2 linked regions of the Rubripirellula amarantea genome follow. The protein of the gene in region 1 interacts with the protein of each later gene in a pairwise test. Links are inferred from orthologs where the notes say so. Each region holds a gene or a part of one and is shown on either strand. Other genes may lie near its edges.

Evidence for each region.
Region 2: the proteins of nth (region 1) and aceE interact in binary tests that used the Escherichia coli proteins (3 or more experiments, as listed by UniProt). The link is inferred for Rubripirellula amarantea from one-to-one orthologs.

The regions. Positions count from the first base shown.
Region 1 is NZ_SJPI01000001.1:2,616,828-2,625,436, reverse strand. What follows is about bases 3,298-6,180. They hold nth (endonuclease III), read left to right. Parts: upstream 3,298-4,353; coding sequence 4,354-5,007; downstream 5,008-6,180. Other genes in these bases: Pla22_RS09520 (phytoene desaturase family protein), read left to right, coding at 5,139-6,180; Pla22_RS09530 (peptidylprolyl isomerase), read right to left, coding at 3,578-4,189. Also shown: Pla22_RS09545 (Hsp70 family protein), read right to left, coding at 1-827; Pla22_RS09540 (hypothetical protein), read right to left, coding at 847-3,213; more of Pla22_RS09520, read left to right, coding at 6,181-6,545; Pla22_RS09515 (hypothetical protein), read right to left, coding at 6,555-7,160; Pla22_RS09510 (DEAD/DEAH box helicase), read right to left, coding at 7,265-8,609. UniProt on the Escherichia coli protein: DNA repair enzyme that has both DNA N-glycosylase activity and AP-lyase activity. The DNA N-glycosylase activity releases various damaged pyrimidines from DNA by cleaving the N-glycosidic bond, leaving an AP (apurinic/apyrimidinic) site.
Region 2 is NZ_SJPI01000001.1:574,672-583,726, forward strand. The notes cover bases 1,921-5,249. They hold aceE (pyruvate dehydrogenase (acetyl-transferring), homodimeric type), read right to left. Parts: upstream 4,857-5,249; coding sequence 2,121-4,856; downstream 1,921-2,120. Other genes in these bases: Pla22_RS02135 (2-oxo acid dehydrogenase subunit E2), read right to left, coding at 1,921-2,047; Pla22_RS02145 (SDR family NAD(P)-dependent oxidoreductase), read left to right, coding at 5,082-5,249. Also shown: Pla22_RS02130 (PQQ-like beta-propeller repeat protein), read right to left, coding at 1-528; more of Pla22_RS02135, read right to left, coding at 635-1,920; more of Pla22_RS02145, read left to right, coding at 5,250-5,873; trpE (anthranilate synthase component I), read right to left, coding at 5,913-7,445; Pla22_RS02155 (UvrB/UvrC motif-containing protein), read left to right, coding at 7,872-8,495; Pla22_RS02160 (protein arginine kinase), read left to right, coding at 8,492-9,055. UniProt on the Escherichia coli protein: Component of the pyruvate dehydrogenase (PDH) complex, that catalyzes the overall conversion of pyruvate to acetyl-CoA and CO(2).

The sequences.
Region 1 (8,609 bases):
TCGGTCTTTAAAATCTTTCCCTGATAGGTCAGGCGGACATTGACCTTGCTGCGAGAGGACAGGGAATGTTTCAGTTCCTCGGCTTCGCGACGCAAGAATTCCTGCCCTAGTTCTGATTCAGAGGGCTTGATCGAATGCTGCACACTAAATTGAGCGTCAAGCCAACGGGCCAAGCACTTATCCCAGTCAATTCCGCCCAACATCGCGTTGCCATCGGTGGCAATCGTTTGAATCTTCTTTCCGTCTACTTTGACGATCGACACATCTAACGTACCGCCGCCAAGATCGAACACGAGCGTGGTTTGCTCACCGACGATTCGGCTGATTCGATCGACGCCGAACGCGATCGCCGCGGCCGTGGGTTCGTTAATTACCGCACGTACGTCAAGGCCCGCTAATAACCCAGCGTCCATCGTTGCGCGGCGTTTGGGTTCATTAAAATAAGCCGGGACGGTAATCACGACTTTCGAAATTTCACAACCGAGCTTTTGCTCGGCGTCACGTCGAAGCTTCGCCAACACGAATGACTGAATCATTTCTGGCGGATAGGATTGACCGTTGATCTTCTTGGAAAAGGTCGGGCTTCCCATCTCCCGTTTGGCATACATGGCAACTTGCGATGGCATAACCGCTAGTGCCTTAAGTGCTTCCTTGCCCACCGTTACGGAACCATCGTCAAACAGAACGGCTGACGCTGTTGTCAATTCTCCCTCACGGTTGGGAACTGTTTTTACATCGCCCATGAAGTCGACATGCGCGACCACGCTGCGTGTGGTCCCCAAATCGATGCCGACGATTGGGTCAGTGATAGTAATTTTATCTTTCATGAATGATCTATCGTTCCCACTACCAACTCAAACTGGCTTCGGCTTGGCGACCATACCCACAGTTTTGCATGAACAGGGTGACCCAGCATCGCCGGTCCCAGGTGTCGGGAGCCCAGCGATTGAGATCCAAGTCGTAATGGTTTGATGGCGGCAGAGAGTCTTCGATATCGGGCTTGTCCTGCTCTTTTCCCCATGGCGGACCGAGCGAGAATGTTCGATCTGGCTTTGTTGCGAATCCAACGAACACTCGCTTGGTATAGCCACCGGGAGTGTGGTAGTCGATCAGCAACCCGAACTTTGAATCGCTGTCGATCGTTTCCATCACGGGAGGCGATGCTTGACCATCGATCGCTAATGTTTCCACGCCCGCCAGTTCCACTCCGGCGGCCGCCGCCCCCAGACCTCGAGGGTGCGATCCCATGCCTACCTCCAAACGCTGTCTTACGGATTTTGCGCTGTCACTCCGCGATGCCGTTGAAGTCCACCGACGGTTGTCGAGAATGCGCCCTGGTGATCGGAAAGTGGTGGGTTGGCTTTCGACGAATGAGGTCGCGGGAAAGTGGGCTCGATGATCCTCGAGCAATTTCGTCACCTCGCGCAACCGTTTCTCAGCGATACCTTTTTCTAAACCTTCGAGATTTGAAATTGCCGCTTCAATCAGACTGACAGCGCGATTGAGGACCGCCTCACGAAGTTCGGCATCGCGACTACCTTCCACGGCGATCACCCAAGCATCGGCTACCTCGCGTTGGGCGGTATCTGTTTGAGACTGCTTGAGATCCAACTCCGCGGCGCGTGCTAAAAGCCTGTTGTCGCCCATCGAAAAGTAAAGCTTGGCTTCGTCCCAATCACCGCGAGCTACCACAAGAAAGCGACCGATCTCGCCGCTAGCCGCTTGGTTCTTCGGTGTTCCCCGTTTAGACGATGACCACGCTTTCACCGCGTCACGAAAGGCCGAATACTGAGTGTCGGCCTCGGACGCTTCCTTCTTTAGGTCGTTTAAGAGATCACGATCCTTGGTTGACCATCCATCACCGATGGAATCAAGGACAGCGGAAGCTGCGGCAACAGAAAGTTCATATCGATTCGCTTGATTCGCCTCGTCAACAAACGCTTCAACTGTTTCCACTAAGTCGGCTGGCGATTGCCATTCGCGATCAGAAGAAACTAGGCTGCGGATCACATCAAGATTTTCTGACAATCGATCGTAGCCTTCGTAGAACCGGCTTATCGCATCGCTGGTGGCCAACGCGTCGGCGACGCTACCGGCTTGCGTGAACAGATCACGAGAATACCGCCACATTGCAAATCGCCCTACGGGATCCTTCGACGTTTGCTCCCCATCGCGAAAGAGTTGTCGAGCGGTTGCGATTTTCACCTCTGGATCATTGGACTTCGTCGCGCCTCGCAATTCGTTCCCGTACACCTCGTTCACAACCTCAAGCTTCTCGTTCAATTCTGCTGCTGAGGGCAACGGGGAGCGAACGATGCTTGGTTTGGCTGCAACTAATTCGGGCGAAGGTGGCTTCAAAAGATCGGCAAGCGACCGTTGCTTTGGCACCGGAGCCTTAGCACCGCTACTTTCACGGTTGTTATCGGCATCGTCGCGATCGGTGCTGCGCTGCGACTGCGTTGGTCGGTTGTTCGGCTGGCCGGATGGTTGGCGACTTGTTGGAGCCGCAGCGACCACGGGAGTGTTCGAAGCCATCGAAGGCACGGTACTTGGGGCCGAATCGGTTTCCGCGACACTAGGCTGCGTGGCCGGCGAAGGACCTTCGGGGTCAGCAGTTCCCGTGATCCACGAGTAGTCTAGCTTTAGATGTCCTTCGCGAACGGCCATGAAGATCATCAAGATTGCAATGATGCCAGCGATGGCCGAAATCATCCAAAACGGGGACGACGTCTTGCGTCTGCGTTTTGCATTTGCTGCGATGCGTGATTGAACACGGACGGGCGACTTTGGTTCAACCGGTCCCGGTCGCAGGACTGGTGCAGTTGGTGCGGCGCCCGTGGGATGACCGGTAGTGCCTTGTTTCGCCGCGAGTTGATTGACCGGGATTGTTGGTTGCAATGCCGCAGTTGGCTGCGGACCAAGTTCACTCGATGATTCCTTTGATCGACGTCGCCGGAGCACTTCGTCATAGGCAGCCTTCTTGTCCGCATTGAGCAAACACAGCCGCGCCAACGAAACTTGATTGGAAAGCTGTTCGGCTGCTTCACCATGTTCCCCACCGGTTAATTCATGCAGGAAAGACAACTGACGATCTGCCGCGCTATCGATCACATCGGGATCGCTCTCGAATAGAGTGACTCCCAATAGTCGATAATGATGAGGAGGCTGCTCACTGGGTGGAATTCCGAGCCATTTGTGCAAAGGGTCAAACATGTTCCAACAGAGCGAGGCAGGGAAGAACGAAATAGCGGACAGCAGAGCCAATTGTAACTTATCTTCGTCGAGCCGACGTCCCGAGCTGGTATGCCTCGGTGAGCCACGAAGGCCAAACGAGCGCCAAAGTCCCGGGCGCCAAAGTCCCGGGCGTCAAAGTCCCGGGCGCCAAAGTCCCGGGCGTCAAAGGCTCGAGCGTCAGAAGCCCGAGCCACAAAGTCCCGAGCACCCCTACGGTACTGTTTGACGCCGAAGTAACGAGGCTTATCCAAAAAATCAGTGAGCGTGAACGATTCTGGACGAAAAAAGCCCGCACTGAATCGATCAATGCGGGCTTCAGAAAGTGTCAGACTGAATTCTTGGCTTACTTCAGTTCACCGCAATCAGCGATGACGATCTTGGCGCGAGTGGCACCGGATTGTGACCCCAGTGATTCAATCTTCTTGACCAGTGCCATGCCGTCGATGACTTTTCCAAAGACGACGTGACGTCCGTTGAGGTGCGGCGTTGGGACTGTGGTGATAAAGAATTGCGAACCGTTGGTATTACGACCGGCATTCGCCATGCTGAGGATGCCAGGCATGTTGTGAACGAACGTGAACGCTTCGTCGTCAAACTTTTCACCGTAGATACTTTCGCCGCCGGTTCCGTTGCCAGCGGTAAAGTCACCACCTTGCAACATGAAGTTGGGAATCACGCGATGAAAGACGCTGCCTTTGTAGTGCAACGGAACACCCGAGTCCGTTTTGCCAGCTTCGCCGGTGCACAATGCACGAAAGTTCTCGACGGTTTGCGGAACGTCTTTACCAAACAAGCCCATCGTGATGCGGCCAGCCTCCTTGCCATCAATGGAGACGTCAAAGTAAACCTTGTGGGTGACCTCACCATCTTCGGGCGAGCGTGCCTCGACGCTACCAACGAGGCCGAAGGAGGAAACAATAGCCAGAAGGCCAGCGACGATTTTCTTCATACTCAGGAAAACTCCGTTGTGAGTGTGATCTTTGGAAAACGAGATTCTTTAGTTTAACAGGCTGGCGTCGGGGGCCAAGCTGAGTATTTCGCGGTGCCGACTAGCAAATGCCTGTGAAACTCGACTTTCCCAAGCTTTTCTGACCTAATCGAATGTCCGCAGGAACCCACGTGAGAAAACAAGAACGAGCCGACTACGTCCGCGTCCGGTTGAATGAACTGTATCCTGAGACGCCCATTCCACTGGACCACACGGACGACTTCACTCTGTTGGTCGCGGTGCTATTGAGCGCCCAATGTACGGATAAGAAAGTCAACGAGATCACGCCCGCGCTGTTTCAAGCCGCCCCCAATCCGCAGCGAATGAAACAGTTGGGCGAGGAAAAGATACTTGAATTGATCCGGCCATTGGGACTGTCCAAGCAAAAGGCCAAGAGTCTAGCGAGGCTGTCGGAAATGCTAATCAACGACTACGACAGCAAGGTCCCTGCGTCGTTCGAGGAACTTGAAAAGCTACCCGGAGTGGGCCACAAAACAGCCAGCGTTGTGATGAGCCAAGCATTCGGAATCCCCGCTTTTCCGGTCGACACTCACATCCACCGACTGGCCCAACGCTGGGGTCTTTCCAGTGGCAAGAACGTTGTTCAGACCGAACGCGACCTAAAAAAGCTTTTCCCCGAAGACAGTTGGAATAAGCTGCACCTACAAATCATCTTCTATGGGCGCGAGCATTGTACGGCCCGGGCATGCGATGGCAGAAAATGTGAGATTTGCAGGGAACTATACCCGCGCCGCAAATCGCCTGTGGTTTGGAACAAGCCCTAGCTGAAAAAAGCGAAGCGAAATGCGTCACGTTGCGTCATGATATTGGCATCTCGTTGCCTTGCCCTGGCCGATCTTCTATCCTGCCGACAGATGTTCTTTCCTTTCTGCCCAAGCTTCTTACCGAAAATCCCGTGACCGATTCGCACTACGACACGATCATCATTGGGGCAGGAATGAGCGGATTGGCGGCTGGGATCCGGCTTGCTCACTTCGACCAACGCGTCTGCATCCTTGAACGCCACTACACCATCGGCGGTCTCAATTCGTTTTATCGCATGGGCGGACGTGACTACGACGTAGGCCTGCACGCGATGACCAACTTCGCTCGCAAAGGCGACAAGAAAGGTCCACTCGCGAAGCTGATTCGCCAACTGCGGTTTTCTTGGGAAGACTTCAAGCTTGCCGAACAAATTGGTTCGTCCATTCGTTTCCCCGGCGTTTCACTCGACTTCACCAACGACATTGAATTGCTCGAAAGTGAAATCGCAAAGAGCTTCCCTGGCCAAGTCGATGGCTTTCGCTCGTTATGCGGATCGCTATTGGATTACAGCGACATGGATGGTGGCGACCCCAACTTCATGCGATCCGCTCGCGAAGTGATGGCCGAGCACATCAGCGATCCGCTGTTGATCGAGATGTTGATTTGTCCGTTGATGTGGTACGGCAATGCCCGTGAAGACGACATGGACTTCGGGCAATTCTGCATCATGTTTCGCGCTTGTTACCTGGAAGGTTTCGGACGTCCGTTTAAGGGCGTGCGAGTGATCCTGAAGAACCTAGTGAAGAAGTTTCGCGGCCTCGGTGGCGAACTGAAACTTCGAAGTGGCGTTGCCAAGATTCATGTCGAGAACGGTAAAGCCATTGGCGTTGTTCTCGATGACGGCACTGAACTTACCGGGGACCGCATATTGTCGTCCGCTGGAAATATTGAAACAGCTCGCATGTGCGACGACATCACCACAGTCGATGTTGCTCGCGCAGGCAAACTTTCGTTCATCGAGTCCATTTCGATTCTCGATCGAAAACCGTCCGACTTTCACTTTGATCGCACGATCGTCTTTTACAACGACAGCGAGACGTTTCATTGGAAGCGTCCCGACGATCAAATCTGCGATGCGCGTACCGGCGTGATTTGTTCACCCAACAACTACGTTTACGAAGACGATGAAGGAGAACTTCCCGATGGAGTCATCCGCATCACGACGTTAGCAAACCACGACCGTTGGAGCGAACTAGGCGAAGACAAGTATCGCGCCGAGAAGGTGATTCAGTACGATGCGGCGGTCGAATCAGCGGTGCGTTTTATGCCGGACTTTCGGTCCTATGTCATCGACACAGACGTGTTCACTCCGAAGACCATTCGTCGCTTCACATGGCACGACAACGGCGCCGTCTATGGTGCGCCCGACAAACAACTCGACGGGACAACTCACTTGCCCAACGTGTTTTTATGCGGGACGGATCAAGGATTTGTGGGAATCGTTGGCGCCATCGTTAGCGGCATCAGCATGGCGAACCGCCATTGCTTGCAGGTTTAGTTTGCAGGTTTAACTGACGGCATTCGCGGCAGCGAACTTGGCCTTGATTGTGGCACGATTGAAGTACCACAGGATGGCCGTGGGCAAAGCGAGCGCAAAAATCATTCCGCCCACCATTCCCGCGTACATACTCAATTCCATAAATTCCCTAGCTCCGGCGGGCGTATTGGCTACTTGGGTCGCCATTTGCTCTTTCATAGCGGGAAAGAGATACAACAGGTTCATCAGGCTAGCGATAACCGCGGCGATGATTGAATACACAGCGTAGATCAGGGTCCACTTGCGAGCGAGTTCAGACATCTTGAGCAAACCGATACCCGCAACGACCTGAACGATGCTAAAGAAGATCCCCAAGACCATCGCGACAATCGTAAACACCTTGTAGACCATGTTGGTCTGGAAAAGGTCCAAAGCAGCGTTAGGCTGGCCTAAGGTGACGCCCGTTGCGTACATGCCGGCCGAAAACAAAAGACTTAACAAGCCCAGGCCACCGAACACAAGCGACAGTATCGCAAAAACGGTGACCCCCACCGGCCGCCCTTCTTCCAGTTGCGGAAACGGAGGCAATGCGTGTGATTGATTCGTCGGTGCGTAAGGCGATGGATTAGACGACATAAGATTTTTTCGCTTGGCAAAAGGAGCAACGAAGCACTACCCCACGAGGTACGCTTGGTTGCCGCCTATTAGAGCTTATGTCGAAAGCCGGTGGTGCAAAAAAGCTAAGCTACTTTCTTTCCCGATGGTGCTCGCAAGTCGAAGAGCCCGAAGATCTCATCACGGGACAAACCGCCGCCGTGAGCCGGTGTGCCACCCTGGTCCGAGAATAGGGTGTTGAACATTTCGCGTTTCTGATCTAGCACCGCAGCGATTCGTTGCTCGATGGTATTCATCGCCATCATTCGAGTGACCGTGACCGCACCCTTCGCACCGATTCGATGCGCGCGGTTGATCGCTTGGTCTTCGATAGCCGGGTTCCACCATCGGTCAAACAAGAACACGTACTCGCAAAACTGCAGATTCAAGCCCACACTGCCGGCACCGTAGCTCATCAAGATCACACTGCTATTAGGATCATTCTTGAACTGGTCGATGACCCCTTCACGCTTTTTGTGCGGCACCTTGCCGTGATACTCCAGCGGGCCGAAGGGCTCTAACGCTGGACGCATTTTCTCAACCGAATTGACCCACTGGCTAAACACGATCGCCTTCTTACCGGACGCGGCGACCTCTTCCATGTCAGCAACAAGCCGCTCGAGCTTGCTACTGCTGCTGGTCAAAGGATCAAAGTTGCAGATCTGTTTCAAACGCAGCACCAGTTCAAAAACGTGTTGTATCGTCAGATCTTGCTCTAGTTCTTCCAGCCGAATGACCCCCTCATTTTCGGCAGACTCGTAGGTCGCCCATTGTTCGGGAGTGAGGTCCAGCTCAGCATCGCGATACAGCTTAGGTGGCATGTCATCCATCACCATGTCTTTGGTGCGACGAAGGATATAGTCGCGTGCCCGTTTGGCCATGTCAGGCATTGGCATTCCCGTTTTCAAATACCCGGGCGACAAGTAGTCAAAGATACCGACCAAATCATCCGGCGAGTTCTCGACCGGCGTTCCGGTCAACGCCCATGATCGCGTTCGCGGGATCGCGCGAACGATCTCTGATGTGGTGCTATTGCGATTCTTGATTCGCTGCGCTTCGTCGAGCGCGACAAGATCGAAGTGAAGCCCGCTTTCGAGCACCACCTCTTTGTCTCGCATTAGCAATTCGTAGTTCGCAACTTTGACCGGAACCTCGGGACTTCGCCAAGCCAGTTCACGTTTGGCTTGGTTGCCTTCGATTGCCATGACCGGAATTTCCGGCGCCCAAACACTGAACTCTCTCAGCCAATTGCTGACCAGTGGCTTCGGACAAATCAGCAGAATGCTGCGAGCTTCACCACTGCACAACAGTAAGCGAATTGTGCTAATCGCTTGCATCGTTTTGCCCAAGCCCATCTCGTCGGCCAAGACCGCAGCGTAGCGAGGGAACAGGAACGCGATGCCATCGAGTTGGTAGGCGAACGGTTCGAAC
Region 2 (9,055 bases), 2.0 Mb from region 1 along the record:
ATGCACTGGAGCATACTCGACCGTTCGCTGCCAAAGGACATTCCCATCCAAATCGAGGGCTGCAGTTCCGTAGGCACCAAAGTGAACGAACAACCGATCGTCGGTGACGATCGGCGTACCACTGGCGTGTGAATTTTTTGGATGGATCGAAACACCGGCTGGAACCTGAGAGGTTTCCTGATCCCAGATGACCTGTCCCGTTGCTAGGTCCAAACACATCGCCCGCAGTGAATAAGGATTGGTCGTCTGCTTGGAAAATTTTTCCTCGACGCTAACGACCTCTTCGCCAACTGGCACCGCAGTGGTCACATAGATGCGATTACCGCGAACGACCGGCGACGACCAAGCCTTGCCTGGCAAATCGGACTTCCAAACGACGCCATTGGTCGGCGAAACATCCGTTGGAACGTCCGTAGCGTCGGACACGGCCAGTCCGGTTGGGCCTCGAAAGTACGTCCAGTCCTCAGCCATGGTAGCCGAGCATAGAACGAGAACCATCCAGAAGGTACTAAGAAGTTTCAACGGCATCGGGCAAATCTCGTAGGCAAAGGGCGTGAGATCGCTCACGCAAATGGTGAGCGATACTCGGAACTGCTACGTTTTATCCGATCCCGGACGCCAGAACTAGTTTCGACTACAGAGCCAAAAGCAATCGGCTGGGAGCTTCAAGATAACCGATCACGTCGTTGAGGAATCGTGCCGCCGTACCACCGTCAACCAAACGATGGTCATAAGACAAGCTCAGAGGCATCATCAAACGAGGTTTAATCGAGTCATCGGGCATTACCACAGGAAGCTTGCGACTACGTCCGACAAGCAAGATAGCGACCTCGGGAACATTCACGATGGGCGTCGAATACTGACCACCAATCGCACCAAGGTTGCTGATGGTGAAGGAACCGCCCTTCAAATCATTGACTCCGAAATTACCGCCACGAACCTTGCCTGCCATTTCTGCAAGCGAGCGAGTGACCTCAGGAACCGCCATCCGGTCAGCGTTCTTCATGACGGGAACGACGAGCCCACGGTCGGTATCAACTGCGATACCAACGTTGACGTAGTTCTTGTAGATGATCTGCTCGTTTTGCTCGTCGATGATGGCGTTCATCGAAGGATGATGACGAAGCGCTGTCGCGACGGCTTTGATCAAGAACGGCATCGTGGTCAGCTTTAAGCCTTGAGCCGCATAGTCATCTTTACTCGATTGACGCAATTGTTCCAAGTTGGTGATATCAGCATCATCGAAGTTGGTCACGCGAGGAACCGTCGACCAACTTGCGTGCATCTGACGCGAGATCGTCTTGCGAATCTTGCTCATCCGTTCCACGCTGATCGGACCGAAGTCATCTGCATCAGCGGTACCAGGAAGCGGCTGTGAGGACGAGGCAGCACCGGGTGAAGCGGCCGAAGCCGCTGGTGCTGCGGCAGCGGATTTACTGGCCGATCGAACAACGGCTAGCACGTCATCGCGAGTGATCCGCCCGCCATCCGCTGAACCAGTGACGTTCGCCAAGTCGACACCTACTTCGCGAGCGAAACGACGAATCGCAGGTCCGGCTGCGATGTTGCCAGACGAGGCCGATGCTAAGGGAGCAGCCGGCTCGGGTGCTGGCGGTGCAACCGGGGCCGGGGTTGCTGCTGGAGCCGGAGTAACGGGTGCTGGAGCAGCCGGTGCTGGAGCAGCCGGTGCTGGTTCAGGCGTCTTCGCCACTGGCGTAGCAGGTGCAGATGGCTGAGGTGCTGGTGGTTCCGGTGCCTTCGCAGCCGGTTCTTTAGGAGCCTCGGGGGCGGCAGGTGCCGCGGCGCCTTCGGCAGCTTCCACTTCAAGTAGACCTCCACCGATCGCCACCGTATCGCCTTCAGCCACCAAGATTTTCGTAACCTTGCCACCTAACGACGACGGAACGGGAACCGTTGCCTTGTCGGTTTCCATCTCAACGACGTCTTGACCGGCAGTGATGACATCACCCACCGAAACAAAAATTTCAAGCACATCGCCTGATTCGATGCCGTCGCCAAGTTCGGGAAGTTTTACTTCGGTTGCCATAAGAGATAGGTGTTAAGAATTAGGTATTGAAATAGGGTTCTAGCAAACGAGAGAGCGATCACACGCCGTCTCGTTAAGCGAAGTACGGATTCGGTTTCTCGGCATCAAATCCGAGATCTTTGATCGCCGCAGCGACCTCCTTCGAATCAAAGACGCCAGCCTTCGACAAACGGCTCAACGCAGCAATCGTGATAGATTCCGCATCGACTTCAAAGTGACGGCGAAGGGCTTCTCGAGTTTCGCTGCGGCCCATGCCATCGGTACCTAGGACGTAATAATCGCCTGGGATCCACGGCTGAAGCTGCTCGCCGAGTGCCTTGACGTAATCGCTGGACGAAATGAACGGTCCTTCGACTCCCTCAAGCACTTCCTCGATGTAACTTTTGCGAGGCGTTTCAGTGGGGTGCAGCATGTTCCAACGATCGCAAGCATCTGCATCGCGCCGCAGTTGAGTGTACGACGTCACGCTCCAAACATCGCTGGCGATGTTGTATTGCTCGGCGAGAATCTCTTGCGCTTTCAATGCACAATTGAGGATAGCACCGCTGCCGAATAGTTGAACGCGTGCTTTCGCCGAGTCGACTTCGCGACTTTGGAACTTGTAGATTCCCTTGATGATGCCTTCGGCACAACCTTCAGGCATCGACGGATGCTCGTACTCATCGTTTTCGGCGGTGATGTAATAGATGCACTCTTCGCCATCCTGGTACATCCGCTTGAGGCCTTCCTGGATGATCACGATCACTTCGTAGGCGAACGCCGGATCGTAGGAACGGACCGTCGGGAAGGCAATTGCGTTAAGCAAGCTGTGCCCGTCTTGGTGTTGAAGGCCTTCACCGTTTAGCGAAGTTCGACCCGCCGTACCACCGACCAAGAAACCCTTGGCTCGCATGTCAGCAGCCGCCCAAATCGAGTCACCGATTCGTTGGAAGCCGAACATGCTGTAGTAGATATAGAACGGGATCATGTTCACGCCATGACAGCTATAAGCCGTTCCGGCAGCGTTGAAACTGCTCATCGAACCGCATTCTGTAATCCCTTCTTCAAGAATTTGTCCGTCCTGCGCTTCTTTGTAATGCGAGATGATGTTCGAATCGATCGGCTCGTAAAGCTGCCCGGCGTGGGCATAGATACCGAACTGAGTGAACATGCCTTCCATGCCGAAGGTGCGTGATTCGTCCGGCACAATCGGGACCATGTACTTGCCGATTTTCTTGTCGCGGCAAAGCGCGATGAGGGTCTGAACAACAGCAAACGTTGTCGTAATGCTCTTTCCGCCGCCAAGTCGCTTGATCAACTTTTGAAAATCATCAAGTGTTGGCACTTCCATCGTCGGATGGGTAGTCGGGCGACTCGGAAGCGGACCGCCCAGTACTTCGCGGCGTTCACGCAGATATTTCAGCTCGGCACTATTATGTGGCGGCTTGTAAAACGGCGCGGTACCGACCTCTTCGTCGCTGATCGGAATGCCAAAACGCGTACGGAATTCCAGCAATTCCTCTTCGTTCAATTTCTTCTGGTTGTGAGCGATATTGCGACCTTCGCCACCCTCACCCAGACCATAGCCCTTGATCGTTTTGGCCAGCACGACGGTCGGCCGTTCATTGTTGGTTTCGACCGCTTGCTTGTAGGCAGCGTAAACCTTTTCAGGGTCGTGACCGCCACGATTCATCCGTTCAAGTTTCTCGTCACTGTAGTTCTCGACCAGCTTAAGCAACTCGGGGTATTTGCCGAAGAAATGCTCTCGGATGTAGCTGCCTGGCATGCCGACGTATTTCTGGTACTGGCCATCAACCACTTCGCTCATGCGTTTAGCGAGCAACCCTGTGGTGTCTTTGTCGAGCAGCACATCCCAATCGTTGCCCCAAATGACCTTGATGACGTTCCAACCAGCACCACGGAAGATGCCTTCGAGTTCTTGAATAATCTTGCCGTTACCACGAACAGGACCATCAAGACGTTGAAGATTACAGTTGATCACGAAGATCAAGTTGTTCAGTTTTTCACGAGCGGCTAGCCCGATCGCACCTAGGGTTTCCGGCTCATCACATTCCCCGTCGCCAAGGAACGCCCAGACTTTTTGGCCAGAGGTATCTTTGATGCCGCGGTCACGCAGGTACTCGTTGAAGCGAGCTTGATAGATCGCCATGATTGGCCCGAGCCCCATCGAAACCGTGGGGTATTCCCAAAAACCGGGCATCAACCAAGGGTGCGGGTAGCTCGACAAACCACCGCCGGGTGCGAGTTCGCGTCGGAAGTTTTCGAGATTTTCTTCCGACAGGCGACCTTCCAGGAAGGCACGAGAATACATTCCCGGGGAAGCGTGACCTTGGAAGTAAACCGAGTCGCCACTGTAGCCATCTTCGCCACGCCCTCGGAAAAAGTGATTAAATGCGACTTCGTAGAGCGTTGCACTCGAAGCGAACGTACTGATGTGTCCGCCGACGCCGCCGGGACGCTTGTTAGCTCGGACCACCATCGCCATCGCATTCCAGCGGACGATCGACTTCAATCGTCGTTCGATTTCGCGATTGCCCGGAAACGCAGGCTGATCCTTGACCGGGATCGTGTTGACGTAAGGTGTCCGAGTGTCTTCAGCACACTGGATGCCCTCTTCGGCGGCGCGATCTCGCAATTGCTCAATGAGGAACTGAACCCTCTCTGGGCCTTTGCTCTTAAGCACGTAATCGAGGGAGGCGAGCCACTCTTGGGTTTCGGCACTATCGACATCAACGCTTTGAGTAGGGGTTTCCAACTCACCGAGTTGTTGTTCGACTTCAGCCTGGGCAACAGTTTTCGAATCTGACATGCGGCGTACAGGTGGGGGAAATTAGGCGGTTTGCAATGGTTTTCGGAGCGTGCAGGGTAGCTACTGATGGGGCAAAACAGCAAGACCGAGGCCCGCAGGGGTGCTAAGATTACCTAGAACTCTTTCTGAGGGTCGCTGGATCGACCCAACGATGCTCACTGACGCTACGTTTCATTGTATCAATAAGCCAATTCTTAACACCTCGTCTCCTTTTACGATCTCGTCTTGAATCCGCTCGTTCTGCCATTTTCTGAAACTAACGTTGTCGTCACTGGATCTTCCAGCGGTATTGGACGAGCCACCGCGATCGCATTAGCCCAGGCCGGGGCGTCGAAACTTGTGGTTCACTATCACCGCAATCGAGCGGGCGCCACAGAAACGGCCAAATTGGCCACGGATGCCGGATGCCCCGATGTGTCGGTGATCCAGGCCGACTTGGGGGAACATCAGTCACGGCAGCGGTTCGTCGACGAGGCGTTTGAAACTCTAGGCCAAGTTGACGCCTGGATCAATCTTGCCGGCGCTGATGTGCTGACCGGCGAAGCTGCCGAAATGTCGTTCGCCGAAAAATTGACTCGGCTTTGGAACGTGGATGTCTACGGAACGATCGAACTCTCTCGTTGCGTGGCGAAGAAACTGCAATCGCAGGCTACCTCTCGTCCACCGAGCATCACGTTCGTCGGCTGGGACCAGGCACCGCATGGCATGGAAGGCGACGCGGGTCAAATGTTCGGCCCCGTCAAAGCCGCTGTAATGGCATTCGCCAACAGTTTGGCGCAAGAGCTTGCACCCGAGATACGAGTCAACACCGTTGCACCCGGTTGGATTCAAACCTCTTGGGGCGAAACGACAAGCCCCTACTGGGATGCGCGAGCGAAGGGACAATCGCTAATGCAGAGATGGGGGCGTCCCGAAGATGTGGCCGCCGCGATTGCTTACCTTGCCAATCCCGCCAACACGTTCACAACCGGACAAACCCTCAACGCCAATGGCGGTTGGAACCGACAATTCCAATAGGCCATTTCCAATAGGCCAGTCCAATAGGTTTGCGGAACATCAGGTCAATGAATCGGCTTCGCCCACACGGGCAACGGTCAGCTCAATCGCCGAGATTAACGCGCGAGCTTTGTTGAGCGTTTCCTCGTACTCGGCCGTCGGATCGCTGTCGGCGACGACGCCACAACCTGCTTGCACGTAGACCGTGCCATCAACGACCACCATGGTCCGCAGGGCAATGCAGGTGTCCATGTTGCCGCGGTAGTCAATGTAACCAACTGCACCTCCGTACGGTCCACGGCGATGCGGTTCAATCGCATCAATTACCTCCATTGCTCGGACTTTGGGAGCACCAGACACAGTCCCCGCCGGCAAGGCAGCCTTCAAAGCATCGAACGCATCGAGCCCCTCACGCAGTTCCCCTTGAACTTCGCTGCTGATGTGCATGACATGGGAATATCGCTCGACGATCATCACCTCAGTCAATTCCACCGTGCCAAACTTGGCGACTCGACCAACATCGTTTCGGCCTAAGTCGACCAACATCACGTGTTCGGCTCTTTCCTTGGGATCGGCTAATAGTTCCTGCTCGAGTGCTTTATCCTCTTTTTCGTCGACGCCCCGTTTGCGTGTGCCGGCAAGGGGGCGAACGGTGACAACATTATCTGCGACCCGGCACATGATTTCAGGCGAACATCCCACCAACACACATCGGGGCGTACGCACAAAAAACATGAACGGGCTTGGGTTCACCACACGCAATGAGCGATAAATCTCTAGCGGATCAACGTCCGTTTTGACCGCTAATCGTTGCGAGGGAACAACCTGGAAAATATCGCCGGCGCGTATGTATTCAACGCAATCACGAACGGCCTGCTCAAATTGCGGTTGAGTGAAATTCGACTGAACGTCCAACGGCTTGGCGTTTTTCCAGGATTCCGGATCCCAGTGCTGCATAGGCATGCCAGGGGCAACGGAAAGCCGCTCGATGGTTTGATCGAGGTGGGTAGTCGCAGCATCAAACGCTGCGTGCGCAGATTTGGTATCAGCAACGCCTCGGCAATCGGCGAGCGTCACTACCGTGATAGTTTTGGCAACGTGGTCGAACACACACAACGTGTGATAGAACGCAAAATCCAGGTCCGGCAGGTTGCGATCGTCGGTGGAGTGGTCAGGGAGCTTTTCGACGTAGCGAACGACGTCGTAGCCGGCGTATCCAATGGCTCCGCCGATGAAGGGGGGTAATCCATCGATCTTTGCAACGTTGTGATGAAAGTGCGCCCGAAATTCGTCGAGCGGGTCATCTGCCTGGCGAGTAAGAGTTTGCGGCTCTGGTGATTGCAACTCTGTTTCGTAGGTGATGGTGTTTGCTTTGGCAGAGAATCGCTCAACAGGTTTCGAAGCTAGGAAACTGTATCGGCCAACTTTCTCTCCCCCGATCACGCTCTCAAAAAGACACGCTGGACCGCCGTCGTCGAGCAATTGAAATGCCGTGACGGGCGTCAAGGTATCGCTAAGCAATCGGCGAAAGACGGGCACAAAATCGTGCGAGATTGCTAGATCGGCGAACGCAGAGGAGGGCGGATGGTGCATAAAAAAAGGGCCTGAGGATCACAAACAAGATTTCTCCGATTCTATTTAGTTTCGTCGCAAGCGTGGAATGCGTGTAGGGGAGGCGGCAGCAACCGGGGCATCAAGCATTGAGAGGGCCGTTTTCGCGGGGCTTAACTGGGGCTCAATCCGTCCATGGAGCATGGCTGGATCAATGATGCAGGCTTTCTGTAGGCAGTCCGGCATTCATTCCTATGCGTTTTGCAGAGGCTATTTGCGGGCCGCATTTACAACCCCCGTTTGCAGGCCTGGTACGCTTCGAATGGCAGCCCCGCTACGCTTCGGAGTGCCACTGCGTTACGTTGACAGTAAGGGTGCCGAAGATAGAATCCAAGCGCGTGCTCACCCTGGAATCTCTAGCAGGGATAGAATGGAATCATCACGCCGCAGCGATGGACACAATTCGTTATGAAATGCCAGTATTGCGAAAAGCCAGCCACCTTCCACATTACCGAACTAACCGAGCCTTCCGGCCCGGCAGTGATGCACTTGTGCGAAGAACACGCCCGGAACTTTTTGCACAAGGAAAACGCGAGCCCCGCAGCTTCCATTGCGGGAGCCCTCGCAAAACAATTTGACCTTGGTCAAACCAAGGCTGAATTGGCCGAACTCGACCAAAAAGAATGCCCCGTTTGCGGCATTAGTTTCTTTGAGTTCCGAAACACCGGACGGCTCGGGTGCCCCTATGACTACAAGCACTTCGAAGTTGACCTTAAGCCATTGCTTAACAACATCCACGAATCGCTAGAACACTGCGGCAAACGTCCGAAACGCGCTGCGGCTTCCGCCGACTCTCAGGCCCAAATGATTCAGCTTCGACGCGAGATGGAAGAAGCGATCGAGCGTGAGGACTACGAACGAGCCTCGGAAATTCGTGACGAGTTGAAAAAGATGGAACAGACCGAGTCTGCCATTCCACCAGCAACGCCAAGTTCAACGAAGCCGAAAAAACGTACTCCTTCTGCGTCGAATAAACCTTCTGCGTCCAAGAAAAAGGCGAGTGATGACGTTGATGGAGAAACGCAATCGTGAAAACTGACGCTGACTTTAACAAACTCGCACGCACGCCCGGCGAATGGCTGCGTGGCACCGGTCCCGAATCGGACATCGTCATTAGCAGCCGCATTCGACTGGCTCGCAATTTGGCCGATTTCCCGTTCATCCGCCGCTGCAGTGATGAAGACCGACTAAGTATCGAGCGAACCGTTCGGTCTCGAATGGAACAAATCGAAGGTTGGAACGACATTAACTATGTCGATATCGACGCCTTGTCCGAGATTGACCGACAATTTTTGGTCGAACGACAACTCATTAGCCGCGAGATCGCCGACGCTGACGGATCACGCGGTGTCGCGATCGATCCGAATGAGCAATACAGCGTGATGGTCAATGAAGAAGACCACCTACGGATTCAAGTCATGCACAGTGGTCTCGATTTGCAATCGGCGTGGCAGCAGATCAACGGCATTGATGACCAACTCGAATCCGCCGTGCTGTACGCTTACCATCCGAAATACGGATACTTAACGGCGTGTCCCACAAACGTGGGCACCGGCTTACGTGTTAGCGTCATGCTGCATTTACCGGCACTG